4 regions of the Streptomyces sp. NPDC059816 genome follow, and region 4 is predicted to be linked to each of the others. Evidence: riboswitches for the same ligand, from Rfam matches in the RefSeq annotation. Region 4 holds a riboswitch; each other region holds the start of a gene.

Region 1 (4,203 bases), on a different contig from region 4:
CCGCCGTCCAGCGGGTCCTGGACGTCACCGCGGAGGAGGTCCGGGAGGTCGCCGCGGCGCGGCTGCGGCCCGACAACCGTGCGGTGCTCGTCTACGAGCCGCTGGACCACCCGGAGCCCGACGCGGACGGTGCCGCCGACGCCGGGGCCGACGAGAACGCAGACGAGGAGGCGGCCAAGTGACCGAGGCCCAGCCAGTCGTGACCATGGACTTCCACCCCCAGCCGCAGCCCGGTGACGCCCGCCCCTGGGCCTTCCCCGAGCCCGCCCGCCAGACGCTGGGCAACGGCCTGACCGTGCTGCGCTGCGACCGCCCCGGACAGCAGGTCGTCGCCGTGGAGGTGCTGCTGGACAGCCCGCTGGACGTGGAGCCGGCCGGCCTCGACGGAGTCGCCACCATCATGGCGCGGGCGTTCTCCGAGGGCACCGACAAGCACACGGCCGAGGAGTTCGCCGCCGAGCTGGAGCGCTGCGGCGCCACCCTCGACGCGCACGCCGACCACCCCTGTGTCCGGATCTCCCTCGAAGTGCCCGCCTCCCGGCTGCCGAAGGCCCTCGGGCTGCTCGCCGACGCCCTGCGCGCGCCGGCCTTCGCCGACAGCGAGATCGAGCGCCTGGTCCGCAACCGCCTGGACGAGATCCCGCACGAGACGGCCAACCCTGGCCGGCGCGCGGCCAAGGAGCTGTACAAGCAGCTGTTCCCCGCGGACGTCCGGATGTCCCGCCCGCGCCAGGGCTCCGAGGAGACCGTCGCGGCGATCGACTCGGCCGCCGTGCGCGCCCTCTACGAGAAGAACGTGCGGCCCGCCACGGCGACCGCCGTCATCGTGGGCGACTTCACCGGCGTCGACGTCGACGCGGTCCTCGCGGACACCCTGGGGGCCTGGACGGGCGGTCCGGCGACCCCCCGCCTGGTGCCCCCGGTGACCGCCGACGACAGCGGCCGGGTCTTCATCGTGGACCGGCCGGGTGCGGTCCAGACCCAGGTGCTGATCGGCCGTCTCGGGGCCGACCGGCACGACCGGGTGTGGCCGGCCCAGGTCCTCGGCACCTACTGCCTGGGCGGCACGCTCACCTCGCGACTGGACCGCGTGCTGCGCGAGGAGAAGGGCTACACGTACGGCGTGCGGGCCTTCGCCCAGGTGCTGCGCTCGACGGCGAACGGCACGGGCGCGGCGCTGCTCGGCATCTCCGGTTCCGTGGACACGGCGTCGACCGGGCCCGCGCTGGAGGACCTGTGGAAGGTCCTGCGCACGCTCGCCGGCGAAGGGCTGACGGACGCCGAACGGGACGTCGCGGTGCAGAACCTGGTGGGCGTCGCCCCGCTGAAGTACGAGACGGCCGGGGCCGTCGCGGGCACCCTCGCCGACCAGGTCGAGCAGGAACTCCCCGACGACTACCAGGGGCTGCTGTACCAGCGGCTCGCCGCCACCGGCACCGTGGAGGCCACGGCGGCCGTCGTGAACGCCTTCCCGGTGGAGCGTCTGGTGACGGTGCTGGTCGGCGACGCGACGCAGATCGAGGAGCCGGTGAAGGCCCTCGGCATCGGCGAGGTCACGGTCGTCTCCGGCTAGCAGCGACCGCGCTGGGTGCCGTTCCGTCGTCCGACGGGACGGCACCTTCGTGTGTCCGGCAGGCGTTTCACGCACCGTCAGTGCGGTGCCCCCGGGCGCCGGGGCCGGATGTCCCGAAAGCGTCGGACGTTGCGTTCCGCGGTGTGGCGTGCGCAACAAAACCGCCGATCCGTTTGTCGTGGGAATGATCTCCGGCTTAGCGTCAGGTCGACTGCCCGTCGTGCGGTACGCCGCAGCCGCGGCACCGGACAGTCATCGCCGAGTCCCCGTACAGCGCGAGCCAGGGGAGCCGGGGACCCAACCGTCCCTGGGGTGAATCGGACGCCCGTCGCCACGCGGAGGGGGTCCGTAGGAGACCTTCCTGCTCCGAACCCGTCAGCTAACCCGGTAGGCGAGAAGGAAGGAAAGGACCACCCACTTCATGGCGTTCACCCGCGCCACCGGGAAGCACCGTCGTCCGACGCGCATGTCGCGCACCACCGCCAACGTCGCGGGCGTCGCCACGCTGACCACCACCGGTGTCATCGGCACCCTCGCCTCCCCCGCCATGGCCGTCGACGAGCCCTCCCCCCTGGAGGACACGGGGCTCACCAAGACGATCTCCATCGGGGACGCCGTCGCCGACGAGATCGACACCCAGGCCGCGGTGCAGCAGATCGCCGCCGACGAGGCCGCCGCCCAGAAGCTCGTCGAGGCGGAGACCAAGCAGCGCCTCGCCGAGCAGAAGCGCCGGGCCGAGGCCGAGGCCGCCAAGGAGCGCGAGGCCGAGGAGCGGGCGGCCCGCGAGGCCGAGCGCAAGCGCCTGACGACCTACGTCAGCCCCGTCGCCGGTGGCCACGTCTCCACCTCCTACGGCGCGGGCGGCAGCATCTGGTCCTCCGGTACCCACACCGGCATCGACTTCCACGCCGGCACCGGCACCCCGATCCAGTCCGTCGGCTACGGCACCGTGGTCGAGGCCGGCTGGGGCGGCGCCTACGGCTACAACGTCGTCATCAAGATGCACGACGGCACCTACACCCAGTACGCGCACCTGTCGTCCGTGGCCGTCACCGCGGGCCAGTCGGTCACCGCGGGCCAGCAGATCGGCCTCGCCGGTGCCACCGGCAACGTGACCGGGGCGCACCTGCACTTCGAGGCGCGGGCGAGCGCCGAGTACGGCTCCGACCTCGACCCCGTCGCCTACCTGCGCGCGCACGGCGTGTCCCTCTGAGCCTCCCCCCCCCAGGACGGCACCACCGAAAGCCCCGGCCCCGGCCGGGGCTTTCGCCGTTCCCGGACCGCGGGCGCGGTACCGGCCGAGCGCCCGGTACCCGGTCGCCGGCGGGTAATCCGCCGTCCGGAAATTCCAGGGAACGGTGAAGAGCGGTCGGAATTTCCGGCGAGCTGCAATAGAGTCACCGAATCAATGTCGATCGACCGCGTTTCGCGGGCACGGAAGCGGAGGTCCCCCCATGCGCATTCCCGCCCATTCGGTATGCACGGCCATTCGGGACGACATCGTCAGCGGTGCACTGGAGCGTGGGAGCCGACTCACCGCAGACGTGCTCGCCCGCCGCTACGGAGTCTCCCGCGTCCCGGTGCGCGAGGCGTTGCGCACGCTGGAGGCCGAAGGGTTCGTGGTCACCCGCAGACATGCGGGAGCCTGCGTCGCCGAGCCGACCGACCGGGAGGCGGCCGACCTGCTCGACGTGCGACGGCTGCTGGAGCCCCTGGGGGCGTCCCGCGCGGCCGAACGGCGCACGGACGCCCATCTGAAGGTGCTGCGTGGACTGGTGCGCCTGGGCCAGGAGCGGGCGGGCAACGGGACCGGGGACGAGCTGCGCGCCCTGGGCAGCTGGTTCCAGGAGACGCTGATCCAGGCGTGCGCCAGCCACGGGCTGATCGCCATGCTCACCCAGGTGCGGCACAAGACCGCCTGGATGTACACGGTCGAGCCCGCTCAGCGGCCCGCCGAGGAGTGGACGGAGCGCGGCGCGATCGTCGACGCGGTGACCCGGCGCGACGCGGAGCGGGCCGGCGCGCTCATGGCCGTGCACACGGAGCGCGGGATCGCGGCGCACCGCCGCAAGGTCGCGCGCCGCCCGGAGCCGCTCCGGCGCGCGGGGGCGTCGAAACATCCCGTCAACACGGGAAGCGTCGTCCCGTAACAAAGGGCCGCAACGATGTGACCGTCAATCGCTGGCGCTGCGCTTCGAGGGAATTCACCGGGATGCGCCGTGTCTTTGTGTCGTTTATTCGCACGGGGATTTCCGGGAATTCATCGCCGAATGTGCGGCGCGGTAATTCGCTGGTTTCGTGGGTGTCCCCCGATGTCGACGGACACCCACGCGCGGACCGCGGTCAGACCGTTTCGGGAAGCTGCTCCAGGCCCTCGGCCACCAGCTTGGCCAGTCGGTCCAGGGCCGCGTCCGCGCCCTCCGCCTCGGAGGCGAGGACGACTTCCTCACCGCCGTGCGCACCGAGCCCGAGGACCGCCAGCATCGAGGCGGCGTTGACCGGGGCGGCGTCGCCCTTGGCGATCGTCACGGGGACGCCGGTGGCCGAGGCCGCCCGGACGAAGATGGAGGCGGGGCGGGCGTGGAGACCCTCGGCCCAACCGACGTTGACGCGGCGCTCAGCCATGTGAT
Region 2 (4,203 bases), on a different contig from region 4:
CCGCGTTCGCGCCCCGGGTGCAGCAGCTGACGGACCGCCTCATCGACGGTTTCGCCGAGCGCGGCGAAGCGGACCTCATCCACGAGTTCGCGTTCCCGCTGCCCATCTACGCCATCTGTGACCTGCTGGGCGTGCCCGCCGAGGACCAGGACGACTTCCGGGACTGGGCGGGCATGATGATCCGCCACGGCGGCGGCCCCCGGGGCGGTGTCGCCCGCTCGGTGAAGAAGATGCGCGGCTATCTGGTGGAGCTGATCCACCGCAAGCGCGAGACCCTCGGCGAAGCGGGCGACGACGACCTGATCTCGGGTCTGATCCGCGCCTCGGACCACGGCGAGCACCTCACCGAGGGCGAAGCGGCGGCGATGGCGTTCATCCTGCTGTTCGCCGGGTTCGAGACCACCGTGAACCTCATCGGCAACGGCACCTTCGCCCTGCTCACCCACCCCGAACAGCGGGCGCTGCTCCAGCGGTCGCTGGCCGAGGAGGGGGAGGGCTCCCCGCTGCTGGACACGGCGGTCGAGGAGCTGTTGCGGTTCGACGGCCCGGTGGAGATGGCCACCTGGCGGTTCGCCACCGAACCGCTGCGCCTGGGCGGTCGGGACATCGAGCGGGGGGACCCGGTGCTGGTGGTGCTCGCCGCGGCGGACCGCGACCCGGCCCGCTTCGACCGGCCCGACACCCTGGACCTGACCCGGCGCGACAATCCGCACCTCGGATACGGCCATGGAATCCACTACTGCCTCGGCGCGCCACTGGCCCGGTTGGAGGGCCGCGCCGCGCTGGTCACGCTGCTGCGCAGGCTGCCTGACCTGCAACTGGCCGCTGCTCCGGAGGAATTGCGGTGGCGCGGCGGCCTGATCATGCGGGGCCTGCGGACGTTGCCCGTGCGGTTCGCCCCGGCCGCCGTGACCAGCAGTGGTGACGTCAGATCAGTTCCGTGATGCCTGCGTGATCTGCGCTGCATTGACTTGTGACAGGCGTTCGACTCCGGCTACCTTCACGACGAATCGGCCGCCCCCAGCCGCCGTGTTCGGTCCTGCTGTCGTACGAAAGGCCACCGCATGCTCTCCGGGAACGGTCGTCATCGACGCCCCCGACAGGCCCCCCCTCTGGTCGTTGCGGCCGGGGTGACCAGCTCCGCGATCGTCCTCCCGCTGCTCGGTGCGAGCGGTGCGACCGCGGCGGAGGCAGCGACCTGGGACCGACTCGCGGAGTGCGAGAGCGGCGGCGCGTGGAGCGCGAACGACGCCAACGGCTTCTACGGCGGTCTCCAGCTCACCCAGGAGGCGTGGGAGAAGCACGGCGGGCTCACCTACGCGGTCAGCCCCGACCAGGCCAGCCGGTCCCAGCAGATCACCGTGGGCGAGCGCATCCTGGCCGCGCAGGGACCCGCCGCCTGGCCGGGGTGCGGCGAAGCCGTGGGCCTCGTCAAGGGCGGCCCGGCGGCGGCCGTCGACCCGGGCGTTCCGTCCAAGTCCGACAAGGGCAACAAGGGCAGCGCGGTCATCGACACCGCCCCGGGCGGGGTGGCCGCCGGCAAGTCGGACGCGTCCCGTTCCACCGCGGACCGGCCCGCGTCCCAGACCCCCCGACCGGTGGAGACGACGGAACCCGGTTCCTCGACCTCGCCGAGCGCTTCGGAGGGCGCCTCCGGTTCCGCCGCTCCCTCCGACGGCGCCACCTCCCCCGGCGCCACGGGTTCTTCGGGACCCTCGGACTCCGCCGACCCCTCGGGCTCGTCGAGTTCCTCCCCGTCGTCCGAGGCGTCCCCCGGCGAGTCCTCGTCGAGCAGCGACCCGGGAGACGGGACGCCCGGTACGGGTACCGGGAGCGAGTCGGGTCTGCCCGGCTCGTCGTCCCCCTCGCCCGGCGCCTCCGACGCGACCACGGGCGCATCGACGGGGACGGAGGCGAAGGACGGTTCGGGCCGTCACCGCGGCGCCCCGGCGGCCGAGGAGGCCGTCGCCTCCCGGGAGGGCGACAGTGCGGCGGAGCACGCCTCGCGCAGCAGTGCATCCCGTGACGAACTGGACAAGTCGTACACGGTGCAGTCCGGTGACAACCTGTCGGCGATCGCCGACTCCCAGGGCGTCGAAGGGGGTTGGTCGACCCTCTACGACGGCAACAAGGGCACCGTCGGAACCGACCCCGACCTCATCCTCCCTGGCCAGAGCCTTGACCTGGCGCCCGAAGCGCCCGAAAAGAAGCAGTAGTTCGCTCCTTAATGTCCGTTTTGAGGTGTGGGGCGGAAGTGAGACATGGGTCTCATCAACCCGGCTGAGCTTTGAGTTTCCGCCCGCCCCATGCCTACGGTCAGGGCCGTTCGCCAATGCGGGCACCGACCTCCGTCACGCCGAATCCTGCCGACGGAAGTTCGGGAAAAGTCGACGCGTGAAGCGCCGTGGGCAGGAGCGGGGGACCCAAGGTAAGTGCCGGACGGGGTCGTTCGGGGAGTCGATCGAGACTCCCCGGGAGGCGACCGGACGGCTAGGGGTGGAGCCGCGCGCTGGACGCGCGGCCGGGCACTCACTCGGCCCGAACCCGACAGCTCACCTCGTATGGCGTCGGTGAGGGGATGTCTTCATGCTGCTTTCCGGTAAGGGCAAGCACCGCAAGCCCAGCAAGGCCACTCGTATCGTCACCCTCGCGGGGGTCACCGGAGCGGCCGTCGCCGCCCCGCTGCTGACGGCGACCAGTGCGTCCGCCGCCACCGCCGCCGAGTGGGACCGCGTCGCCCAGTGCGAGTCGGGCGGCAACTGGTCCATCAACACCGGCAACGGTTACTACGGCGGCGTCCAGTTCTCCGCCTCCACCTGGGCCGCCTTCGGCGGAACCAAGTACGCGCCCACCGCGAACCTGGCCACCAAGGCCCAGCAGATCGAGATAGCCGAGAAGGTCCTCGCCGGCCAGGGCAAGGGTGCCTGGCCGAGCTGTGGCGTCGGCCTCTCCAGCGCCCCCTACGGTGGCGGCGCCGCCGAGCAGCCCAAGCCGCAGACCCAGCAGCCGCAGCAGAGCGCCCCCGTGCAGCAGGCTCAGCCGAAGCAGCAGCAGCCGCAGCAGACCGAGCAGCGCGCCTCCCGTGCCGAGGACCGCGCCCCGGCCGCCCCGGCGCAGCCCGCCAAGCCGGCCGCGCCGACCAAGACGGTCGAGACCCCGACCGGCAAGAAGGTCGCGAAGGGCGACGGCGAGTACAAGGTCGTCAGCGGCGACTCGCTCAGCGCCATCGCCGAGGCCGAGGGCGTCAAGGGCGGCTGGCAGAAGCTGTACGAGCTGAACGACGACATCGTCGACGACGCCGACTTCATCTACCCGGGCCAGCAGCTCCACCTCTCCTGACCCCCACTGAACCGGTAGTCCCCTCCGGGCCCGACGGGCCCCACGGGACCACTCCCGGCTCCGGCCCGCCCCGGCCGTGAGCCGCACCCCCGGTCCCGGGCCGCGCCCCGGCCCGGCCGGGTACCCGTCCCCTCGGGTCAGTCCGCCCCGGTGCGCCGCCCCCGTGCACCGGGGCGGCGGTGCGTCCCCGGCCGGCCGGGTCCGACCGGCCCCGCGTTCCGTCGCGAACGGGGCCGGGCCCCGGAGCTCAGGTGAAGGACCCCGAGCACATTTGTTTGCCGACGGAACAATTTGGTTTCCGTTTGTCCACGAGCCGGGCGGCCGGGTGGCCGAAGTCCCGGGGGCCGTTAGGCTCAGGGGCGGCGGGGCCACCGGCCCCGCATCACTGCGTCACATCCCAGAAGGAGATGCTCGTGCCGTCCATCGACGTCGTCGTAGCCCGGGAAATCCTGGACTCCCGAGGCAATCCCACGGTCGAGGTCGAGGTGGGCCTCGATGACGGCAGCACCGGCCGTGCCGCCGTACCGTCCGGCGCCTCCACGGGCGCCTTCGAGGCCCTGGAGCTGCGTGACGGTGACGCCAACCGCTACGGCGGCAAGGGCGTCGAGAAGGCCGTCCTCGCGGTCATCGAGCAGATCGGCCCGGAGCTCGTCGGTTACGACGCCACCGAGCAGCGCCTGATCGACCAGGCCATGTTCGACCTGGACGCCACCCCGGACAAGTCCTCGCTCGGCGCCAACGCCATCCTCGGCGTCTCGCTCGCCGTCGCGCACGCCGCCTCCGAGGCCAGCGACCTGCCGCTGTTCCGCTACCTGGGCGGCCCCAACGCGCACCTCCTGCCGGTGCCGATGATGAACATCCTGA
Region 3 (4,203 bases), on a different contig from region 4:
CAGGTGCTTGAGGAGGGGGACGCCGCGGGTGTCGAAGCCGGTGGTGACCATGACCGTGCCGACGGACGAGGCCAGATCGGCGACGGCCCGTTCGAACCGCTCGGCCACCTCGTCGGGGTCGGTGCCCGGTCGGATGATGTCGTTGCCGCCCGCGCTGAAGGTCACCAGGTCGGGCGCGAGTTGCCGGGCCCGGGGGATCTGCTCCTCGACGATCTGATCGAGGAGTCTGCCGCGGACGGCGAGGTTGGCGTAGCGGAAGGTGGGCTCGGGTAGCCGGTCGCCGAGGAGGACGGCCAGCCGGTCGGCCCATCCCACGAACGTACCGTCGGGGCCGGGGTCTCCGACACCTTCCGTGAAGCTGTCGCCGACGGCTGCGTAGGACCGGATGTCGTCAAGGGCGAGGAATGTCGACTCTGCTGTCACGTCGGCCCATTTTTCACCTCCCCACGTGACCTACGCCACCGTAATAATGCGCCATTGGGGCTTGACGGCACGTGATAAAAGCCATGCGACTCATTTCGTCGAGTCGGGAATAGCGGTTCCCCCGCACCGCTCGGCACCGCTCGGCACCGCTGCCGACATGCGACGCGGGGCCGTATCCGCCGATACGGCCCCGCGTGGGCTGGTGCGGCCGGTGGCCGCGGGGGTCAGATCGCGACGCCCTTCGACCGCAGGTAGGACAGCGGGTCGATGTCGGAGCCGTAGGCCGGGGAGGTGCGGATCTCGAAGTGCAGGTGCGGTCCGGTGCTGTTGCCGGTGGAGCCCGCGGTGCCGATCTGCTGGCCGCCCGAGACGGACTGGCCGGCGGAGACCCCGAGCTGCGAGAGGTGGGCGTACTGGGCGTACTTGCCGTCGGCGAGCTGGATGACGACCTGGTTGCCGTAGGCGCCCGCCCAACCGGCGGAGACGACGGTGCCGGGACCGACGGCCTTGAGCGGGGTACCGGAGGGGACGCTGAAGTCGACGCCGGTGTGGTAACCGCTGGACCACATGCTGCCGGAGGCGCGGTACGGCGTGCCCACACCACTCGCGACCGGCAGCGTGTAGCCGCCGGCGCTCGCGGTGGCGGCCGGCGCCTGGGCCGCGACGGGCACGGCCTTCGGGGCGGCGGGCTTCGGGGCGGCGGGGGCCGCGGGGGCCGCCTGCTCGGGCTGCACGGCCTTGGGCCCGGTCGCCTCGGGAGCGGCGGCCTTCGGCTCAGCTGCCTTCGGTTCGGCGGCCTTCGGTTCGGCGGCCCGGGGAGCAGCGGGCTTCGGAGCTGCCGGCTTCGGCGCGGTGGCCGTGGCTGCGGCCTTGCCGCCGAGGGTGAGCTTGAGGCCGGGGGTGATCAGATCGGGGTTCGATCCGACGGCGGTCCGGTTGTCCTGGTACAGCCGCTGCCAACCGCCGCGCAGGTCCTGGTCGTCAGCGATCTTCGACAGGTGGTCGCCGACCTTGACGGAGTAGGTCGTGAGCTCGGCGCGCTGCTGCGCGGGCGCCTCGGGGGCGGCCTGGGCCGCCACGGCGACCGAGGTCACGGGGGCGAGCCCGGGGGCGGACTGGGTCGCGGCCTGGGCCTGGGTGGCGCCGATCAGCGGCAGGGCAAGGGCTGCCGCGCCGCCGGTTCCGGTGATGGCGATCGTCCGGACGAGCCGGGCGGACTTGGGGCGGCGGTGCTTTCCCGTCGCGGGCATGGTGCGTTCCTCTCCGGCGCCTACGAGGTGAGCTGTCGGGTTCGGGCTGGAGCTGCCCGGCCGCGCTCGCGCGGCTTCACCCCGAGCCGGTCCGGTCGCCCGGATGCGGCGTACTGCGTGTGGGTTCCCCGCTCCTGCCGATGTCGGGTGGTGAGATGGGGCTACCGAGCGGCGGCAGGACTAGGCGTCCGCCCGGAGTGAGCGTGACGCTAAGCGAGCGGCAACGGCCCGGACAACCGAGCACCCGTCAGCGGCCTGCGGTTTCTTGATCCTCGCCGTCCGTTCCGGTCACCCTGCGTCGATGGCGGCAGGGTGACCGGATGCCAATTCCCGGGCCGGGGCGGGCAGCCGGCGAACCGGTGATCACCACCCACTGTGACGACTATGATCCCGGTCACGACGCATGCCCCTGGGGCGCCTTATTTCATGGCCAGTTACATCAAAGCCACTCAATCCGACCAAAGGCGCAAATCACCCTTTCACTGGTGGATTCCCTCATGCATGACATGACTCGGGATCACCAACAAAAGCCCTCGTGCAGGGTGATTGTCCGAGCAAGTGATGTCGTATCGTCTGAAGCGCCCCGCCGACGGACGGCGCCGGCGGGGGATTGGGAGGAGCCCCCGTGACGCAGCAGATCCCGTCCACCGAGCCCGAACTGACCGGCGTGCGCAACTTCCGTGATCTGGGTGGTCTGCCGACCGCGGACGGCAGGCGGGTCCGACACGGGGTGCTGTTCCGCAGCGGCCACCTCGCCCACGCGACCGACGAGGACCGTCGGTACCTGACCGGGCTGGGGCTGCACACGATCTTCGACTTCCGCAACGACGCCGACCGCGGGCTCGACGGCCATGACGTGGAACTGCCCGGCGTGCGCAACGTCAACCTGCCGCTGAGCGACCCGGCCGACGGCGCGGAGTTCTGGCGGATGGTGCGCCGGGGCGACCTGGCCCAGCTCCGTGACCTCCTGGCCGGGGGGCGGGCGGTCGAGCAGATGGTCACGTCGTACCGCGTGCTGATCGAGGAGCGGACCGCGGAGCACGCACGGGTGCTGCGGGCGGTCGCGCAGGACAGCGTGCCGGCGCTCATGCACTGTGCGGCGGGCAAGGACCGGGCGGGCCTGTCCATCGCCGTCACCCTGCTCGCACTCGGCGTCGAACGGGACGCGATCGAGGAGGACTACCTGAAGTCCAACGCCGCGCACCGCCGGTACCGGGTGCAGCGCAGCGCGGACGCGGTCGACGGGTACGCGCCGGAGGTGATGGAGCTGCTGAGCCCGCTGTTCGACGCCCGCTCGGAGTACCTGGCGGCGGCCTTCGACAGCATCGATCGATGTTGGGGCGGCACGGACGCCTACCTCGCTCGGGCCATCGGGCTCACGCCGGACCTGCGCGACCGCCTCCGGTCCCGTCTGCTCGACTGACGTCAACGCCGGGCTCCCGGTGCACCGCGGGGCGCGGGCACCGGGAGCCCGGCGCGTCCAGCACCGGGGTACCGGACCCGGGGCGGATCAGCTCACTTGGCTCCGACCTCGAACAGCAGCCAGATGAAGGCGGCGACGAGGTGGCCGACCGCGACGTAGATGAGCAGTCGGATCCAGATGCTCGGCGGCATCTTGTCCTCGATGCGCGGGCGCCGGACCGGCTCGACCGCCGGGGGCGCCGCCGGGTCGGTGGGGGGAAGGGGCTCGGTCATCGGAAGTCTCCCGGGGTGTGGACGTCCGTCGGGCCTAGGCACAGCGCGGCGGTCGGGCTCTGCAACAAGGTGTGCACGAAGAGGAGGTCGGTCCCGTCCTCGTCGGCGGCGCCGATCCGGTGCGGGGTCAGCGAGTCGAAGTGCGCGCTGTCGCCGGGCGCGAGCACATGGGTGCTGTCCCCGAGTCGCAGCCGCAGCCGTCCGGACAGGACGTACAGCCACTCCTCGCCGGGGTGCACCCGCACGATGTCGCCCTGGGTGCCGTACGGCACTCGGACGCGCAGGGCCTGCATGCCCCGGCCGGGGGCGCCGGCCTGCCAGTAGGTCCAGCCGCCGGCGCGGGTGGGTTCCATGGTGGCGGACTCGACGATCGCCTCCCGGTCGGCGACGGTCTCGCCGAGCAGTTCGGAGACGGTGGTCCCGTAGACACGGGCGAGCGACAGCAGCATGGGCAGCGAGGGCTGCCGACGGCCGGTCTCCAGTCGGGACAGATGGGCCGGGGACAGCCCGGCCGAGGCGGCCGCGGCCTCCAGCGTCAGTCCGGCGCCCCGCCGGCGCTCCCGCAGTCGGGGGGCCACGACGGGCAGCTCGCCACCGGGGCCACCGGCCGGGTCGGGGGACCCGGCGGTGGGCTGCGGCTCCTCGTGGGGAGTCGACTCGGAGGGGTTCATGTCATCGATTGAGCCAGAAAAATGCCTCCCGGGCAAATCTCTTGCCTGGGAGGTAAAAGTCGAAGGTCAAGAACCGCACGACGCCCGGCCGGGCCGCGCCTCCCCCGCCCGGGCCGCGTCAGCGGTTCGCGACGGCCTGTCTGACCAGTGTCCTCCCGAAGTCC
Region 4 (4,203 bases):
TGCGGTCGGCGCCGCGTTCTGCCGGCACGCCTTCGACCGGGGCTGGATCACCCGGGTCGACACGAGCCGCGCCGTCGCCGTCACCGCCGAGGGCCGGGACGCACTGCGCCGACACCTCGGGCTGGACACCGCGGCCGGTCCCGTCACCCCCGCCCCGGGCTGAGCGGGCTCAGGCGGACGCCTCCGTCAACAGGGAGAGTTCCGCGTCCGTCAGCTCCAGGTCCGCCATCGCGAGGAGAGCGGTGAGCTGTTCGGGGGTGCGGGCGCTCGCCAGCGGAGCGGCGATGGTCGGGCGGGAGGCCAGCCAGGCGAGGGCGATGGTGGCGACCTCGGCGCCGCGGTCGCGGGCGACCGTGTCGAGGGCGGCGAGCACCCGCTGACCGCGCACGGTCGTCAGATGGGCGGCCGCCGAACCGGACCGCGCGCTGTCGACGCTCGCTCCGGGCCGGTACTTGCCGGTGAGGAAGCCGGAGGCGAGGGCGAAGTAGGGCACGGACGCGAGCCCGTTGCGGGAGGCCACCTGCTGGAGGCCGCCCTCGTAGGTGTCCCGGGAGACCAGGTTGTACTCGGGCTGGAGGACGGCGTACCGGGCCAGGCCCTCGCGGTCGGAGAAGTCGAGGGACTCCTGGAGCCGTTCGGGGGTCAGGTTGGACGCAGCGACGGCGCGCACCTTGCCCGCGGTGACCAACTCGTCGAGGGCGGTGACGATGTCCTCGACGGGGACGGAGAGGTCGTCGAAGTGCGTGTAGTAGACGTCGATGTAGTCGGTGCCCAGCCGGGTGAGGGACGCCTCCGCGGCGGCCTTGATGGTGGTGGGCGACAGGCCCTTGTAGGCGGGGTGGGCGCCGACCTTGGTGGCGACGACGACCTCGTCGCGGTTGCCGCGCGCGGCCATCCACCGGCCGATCAGGGACTCGGACTCGCCGCCCTGGTTGCCGTCCGCCCAGACGGAGTAGGAGTCGGCGGTGTCGACGAAGTTGCCGCCGGCGCCCGCGTAGGCGTCGAGGACGGCGAAGGTCTGGGAGGTGTCCGCGGTCCAACCGAAGACGTTGCCGCCGAGGGCGAGCGGGAAGACATCGATACCGGACGGGCCCAGCGGGCGCAAAGTGCTCATGGCCCCAGTCAACACCGTGACCCCCGCGGCCCCTTCCCGGGGACCGGCGGCCCTGACATCGGAGGGTGAACGCCAGGACCGTCGGCACCCGGACGTGGGGGATGACCCGCCTCGCGGCCGTGCGTCGCACCGGACGTGGGCGGTGCCCGGCCTCGGTGGGGGACGGGGGTACGGGGTGTGCGGGCGGGGTGCGCCGGAGCGCCGGACTTTCGTCCGGCGCCGCCCGGCCCGCGCCACCGCGGCCCGCCCGTCGACCGGTTGACTAGAGGCTGAGGCCCTTGCCGCGCAGGTAGGCGGCCGGGTCGATGCCCGCGCTGCCGCCGCCGGGGTGGACCTCCAGGTGGAGGTGGGCACCGGTGACGTTGCCGGTGCCGCCGACGCGGCCGATGACCTCGCCGGTGGTGACCTTCTGACCGACGCTCACACCGATCGACGACTGGTGGGCGTACCAGAGTTCGGTGCCGTCGTTGAGGGTGAGGACGGTGCGGTAGCCGTACGAACCGGACCAGCCGGCCTCGGTGATGGTGCCGCTGCCGATGGCCTTCAGGGGGGTGCCGGTCGGGGCGGCGAAGTCAAGACCCGTGTGGGAACCGGAGGACCACATCGCGCCGGACTGCCCGTAGGTCGAGGTCAGCGTGTACGAGGAGAGGGGGAGGGAGAAGCTCTTGGCGAGCTTGGCGATGCGTTCCCGCTCGGCCTTGGCCTTCGCCTCGGCCGCCGCCTTCGCGCGCTCGGCCTCCTTCTTCTTCCGCTCGGCTTCCTTCTTGGCCTTCGCCTCGGCTTCCTTCTTGGCCTCGACCTTCGCCTCGGCGGCGGCGGCGTCCTTGGCGGCCTTCTCCACGGCGGCCTTCTCGGCGGCGGCGCGGGTGGCGCTGTCGGCCTGGTCCTGCTGCTGCTCGGCCTGCTGCATGATGCGGGCGCGCAGGGCCTCGCCGGCGTCGGTGGTGCCCTGGGCGGTGTCGGCGCTGGTGACGCCGGCGCCGGTGAGCGGGGCGACGGCGGGTGCGGCGGCCTGGGTGGCGGTGTCCGCGGAGGAGTCGCCGGGCATGATCGAGCCGATGTCGGGCATCGATATCTTCACGGCCGGCTTGCCGCCCTGCGCGGTGGCGATGCCGCCCGCGCCGACCGCGGCGATGACGCCGACGCCGAGGACGGTGGAGCTGCGGGCGAGTCCGCCGCGCTGCTTGGCGACGCGGTGCCGACCACGAACGGGTCGGACGGTGTCGGCGGTCGGGTTCCAGACCTCGTGGGTCTCGCCCTCGGTCACATCGGGTCCGAAGACCCGGCCGTAGGGGGAGGAGGAGGCCCCGTCCTCGGCCGATTTCGGCACGTAGGGAGCTTCGGGGGCAGGCCGATTGGACGCCACTGAGGCGTACTCCTTTCCTTCCTTCTCGCCTACCGGGTTAGCTGACGGGTTCGGAGCAGGAAGGTCTCCTACGGGCGTCCTTGGGGAAAGGCTGCCCGATTCACCCCATGGTGGTGGTTCCCCGGTTCCCTTGCGGAATTCGGCGCGTGCGCACGGCGCCGACTCTGGTGACGGCTGGGACGACCGCGCTGCGTTATCGAACGTTAATAGACCCGGGGGCCGGATTCCAAGCGTTTCCGGTTGATCGTTCCGGCCGACGGCCGGGACTTATCGGGACACGGGCGGGCGGAACCGGGCGAGTTGACAGTTGGACAATATTCCCCGACGCAGAGAACTTTCTCTGACGGTGGCTCAGTTGTTATCGCCGGAGAGGGGTCCGTCACGGGGTGTGAGTGAGCGGCCCGGGCGGGGTGACGATGTGACAGGAGTGGCAGGAGTGGCGTGCCGGGTGTTCAGGGCCGGCGGACCGCGAGCAGCGCCAGGTCGTCCTCCGAGCCGCCCCCCGTGTGCTGGACGACGTCGTTGATGACGACGGCGAGCAGGGCGTTCGGACCGGGGAAGGTCCGGCCGCGCAACCGCGCCACCGGGTCGTAGAACTCTCCGTGCGCGTCCCGCGCTTCGGAGAGTCCGTCGGTGTAGCCGAGCAGGGTCGTACCGGAGGGGAAGGGCGCCTCTTCGCAGCGGTCGGGCCACACCCCGAGGTCGGCCATGCCCAGGGGCAGCGCCGGGCGGCGCGGGTCCAGGACGGTCAGGGAGCCGTCCGGGGCGAGCAGCAGGGGCGGCGGGTGCCCCCGGTTGAGGACCCGTACGACGTCCTGCCCGTGCGGGAGTTCGGCGAGGACGGCGGTGGTGAACCCCTCGAAGTCGTCGACCCCGCGCCGACGGGTGCCCTCCCGGGCCAGGGCGCGTTCCAGCCGTCGGGCCACGGCCTCCAGGGTCGCTTCCTGCTCGGCGGCCTCCCGGAACGCGCCGATGAGCACCGCGACCGCGGAGACCGCGGTGATCCCCTTGCCCCGCACGTCACCGACCACCAGCCGGACCCCGTGCGGGGTGTCCTGCACGGCGTACAGGTCGCCCCCGATGGACGCGTCGGCCTGCGCGGCCTCGTAGCGGGCGGCGACGTCGAGGCCGCCGATCCGGTCGGCGGGCTCCGGCAGCACGGCCCGCTGGGCGGCCTCCGCGATCTCCCGTGCGGAGGCGAGCCGGGCGTTGCTGCGCCGGGCGAGGCCGTTGATGACGACGGCGAGCACGGACACCGTCACGATGGTCGCCAGGTCGGTGATGGCGTCGGCCCGCGCCAGACCGCCGTCCGCGGACCGCTCGCCCACCGAGGCGGCGCAGGCCATCAGCCCGACGGCCACGGTCCCGCGGCGTCCGTAGAAGGGCGCGGCGGCCAGCGGTGCGGCGGCGAAGAGGGGGGAAGCGGTGAGGTGCAGCGGGGTGAGCTCGTCGTAGAACAGTCCGATGACGATCAGCAGGACGGGCAGCACCCGCACGAACCAGCGGCCCCGGCGAGCGGTCCGACGGTGCCGGCCCGTACCGGGCACCGGGTCCGGTACGGGGTCGGGCGCCGCCTCCGGTACGGGTTCGGGCACCGGGTCGGGGGACCCGGCACCGTCGGTCGGCTCGCCTCCGTGGCCCACGTACCGTCTCCCGCCGCCTCCGTGCCCGTCACCGCCCGCCCCCCAGGTTCGCCCCGCCGGGGGCCCGGAGCGAGCCGTAC

Evidence for each region. Region 4 has a riboswitch for cyclic di-AMP ahead of ACFV88_RS11385 (M23 family metallopeptidase). Riboswitches for the same ligand answer to the same signal wherever they lie in the genome.
Region 1: it holds a riboswitch for cyclic di-AMP, as region 4 does, so the genes downstream of both, ACFV88_RS10885 (M23 family metallopeptidase) here and ACFV88_RS11385 (M23 family metallopeptidase) in region 4, are expected to answer to the same signal.
Region 2: it holds a riboswitch for cyclic di-AMP, as region 4 does, so the genes downstream of both, ACFV88_RS06285 (transglycosylase family protein) here and ACFV88_RS11385 (M23 family metallopeptidase) in region 4, are expected to answer to the same signal.
Region 3: it holds a riboswitch for cyclic di-AMP, as region 4 does, so the genes downstream of both, ACFV88_RS34690 (peptidoglycan DD-metalloendopeptidase family protein) here and ACFV88_RS11385 (M23 family metallopeptidase) in region 4, are expected to answer to the same signal.

The regions. Positions count from the first base shown of each region.
Region 1 covers NZ_JBHWIQ010000006.1:216,452-220,654, reverse strand. The annotation lists gene ACFV88_RS10895 (M16 family metallopeptidase) at 1-182, shown strand, start outside; gene ACFV88_RS10890 (M16 family metallopeptidase) at 206-1,573, shown strand; cyclic di-AMP (ydaO/yuaA leader) riboswitch at 1,820-1,981, shown strand; gene ACFV88_RS10885 (M23 family metallopeptidase) at 1,995-2,786, shown strand; gene ACFV88_RS10880 (GntR family transcriptional regulator) at 3,028-3,723, shown strand; gene ACFV88_RS10875 (HPr family phosphocarrier protein) at 3,917-4,198, opposite strand.
Region 2 covers NZ_JBHWIQ010000003.1:331,382-335,584, reverse strand. The annotation lists gene ACFV88_RS06295 (cytochrome P450) at 1-944, shown strand, start outside; gene ACFV88_RS06290 (transglycosylase family protein) at 1,131-2,216, shown strand; cyclic di-AMP (ydaO/yuaA leader) riboswitch at 2,391-2,582, shown strand; gene ACFV88_RS06285 (transglycosylase family protein) at 2,587-3,339, shown strand; gene eno (phosphopyruvate hydratase) at 3,753-4,203, shown strand, end outside.
Region 3 covers NZ_JBHWIQ010000046.1:27,876-32,078, reverse strand. The annotation lists gene ACFV88_RS34695 (SGNH/GDSL hydrolase family protein) at 1-423, opposite strand, end outside; gene ACFV88_RS34690 (peptidoglycan DD-metalloendopeptidase family protein) at 648-1,673, opposite strand; cyclic di-AMP (ydaO/yuaA leader) riboswitch at 1,678-1,832, opposite strand; gene ACFV88_RS34685 (tyrosine-protein phosphatase) at 2,299-3,096, shown strand; gene ACFV88_RS34680 (DUF6126 family protein) at 3,189-3,368, opposite strand; gene ACFV88_RS34675 (helix-turn-helix domain-containing protein) at 3,365-4,039, opposite strand; gene ACFV88_RS34670 (aspartate aminotransferase family protein) at 4,158-4,203, opposite strand, start outside.
Region 4 covers NZ_JBHWIQ010000007.1:19,631-23,833, forward strand. The annotation lists gene ACFV88_RS11375 (ArsR/SmtB family transcription factor) at 1-163, shown strand, start outside; gene ACFV88_RS11380 (aldo/keto reductase) at 170-1,114, opposite strand; gene ACFV88_RS11385 (M23 family metallopeptidase) at 1,377-2,480, opposite strand; cyclic di-AMP (ydaO/yuaA leader) riboswitch at 2,492-2,635, opposite strand; gene ACFV88_RS11390 (PP2C family protein-serine/threonine phosphatase) at 2,933-4,123, opposite strand.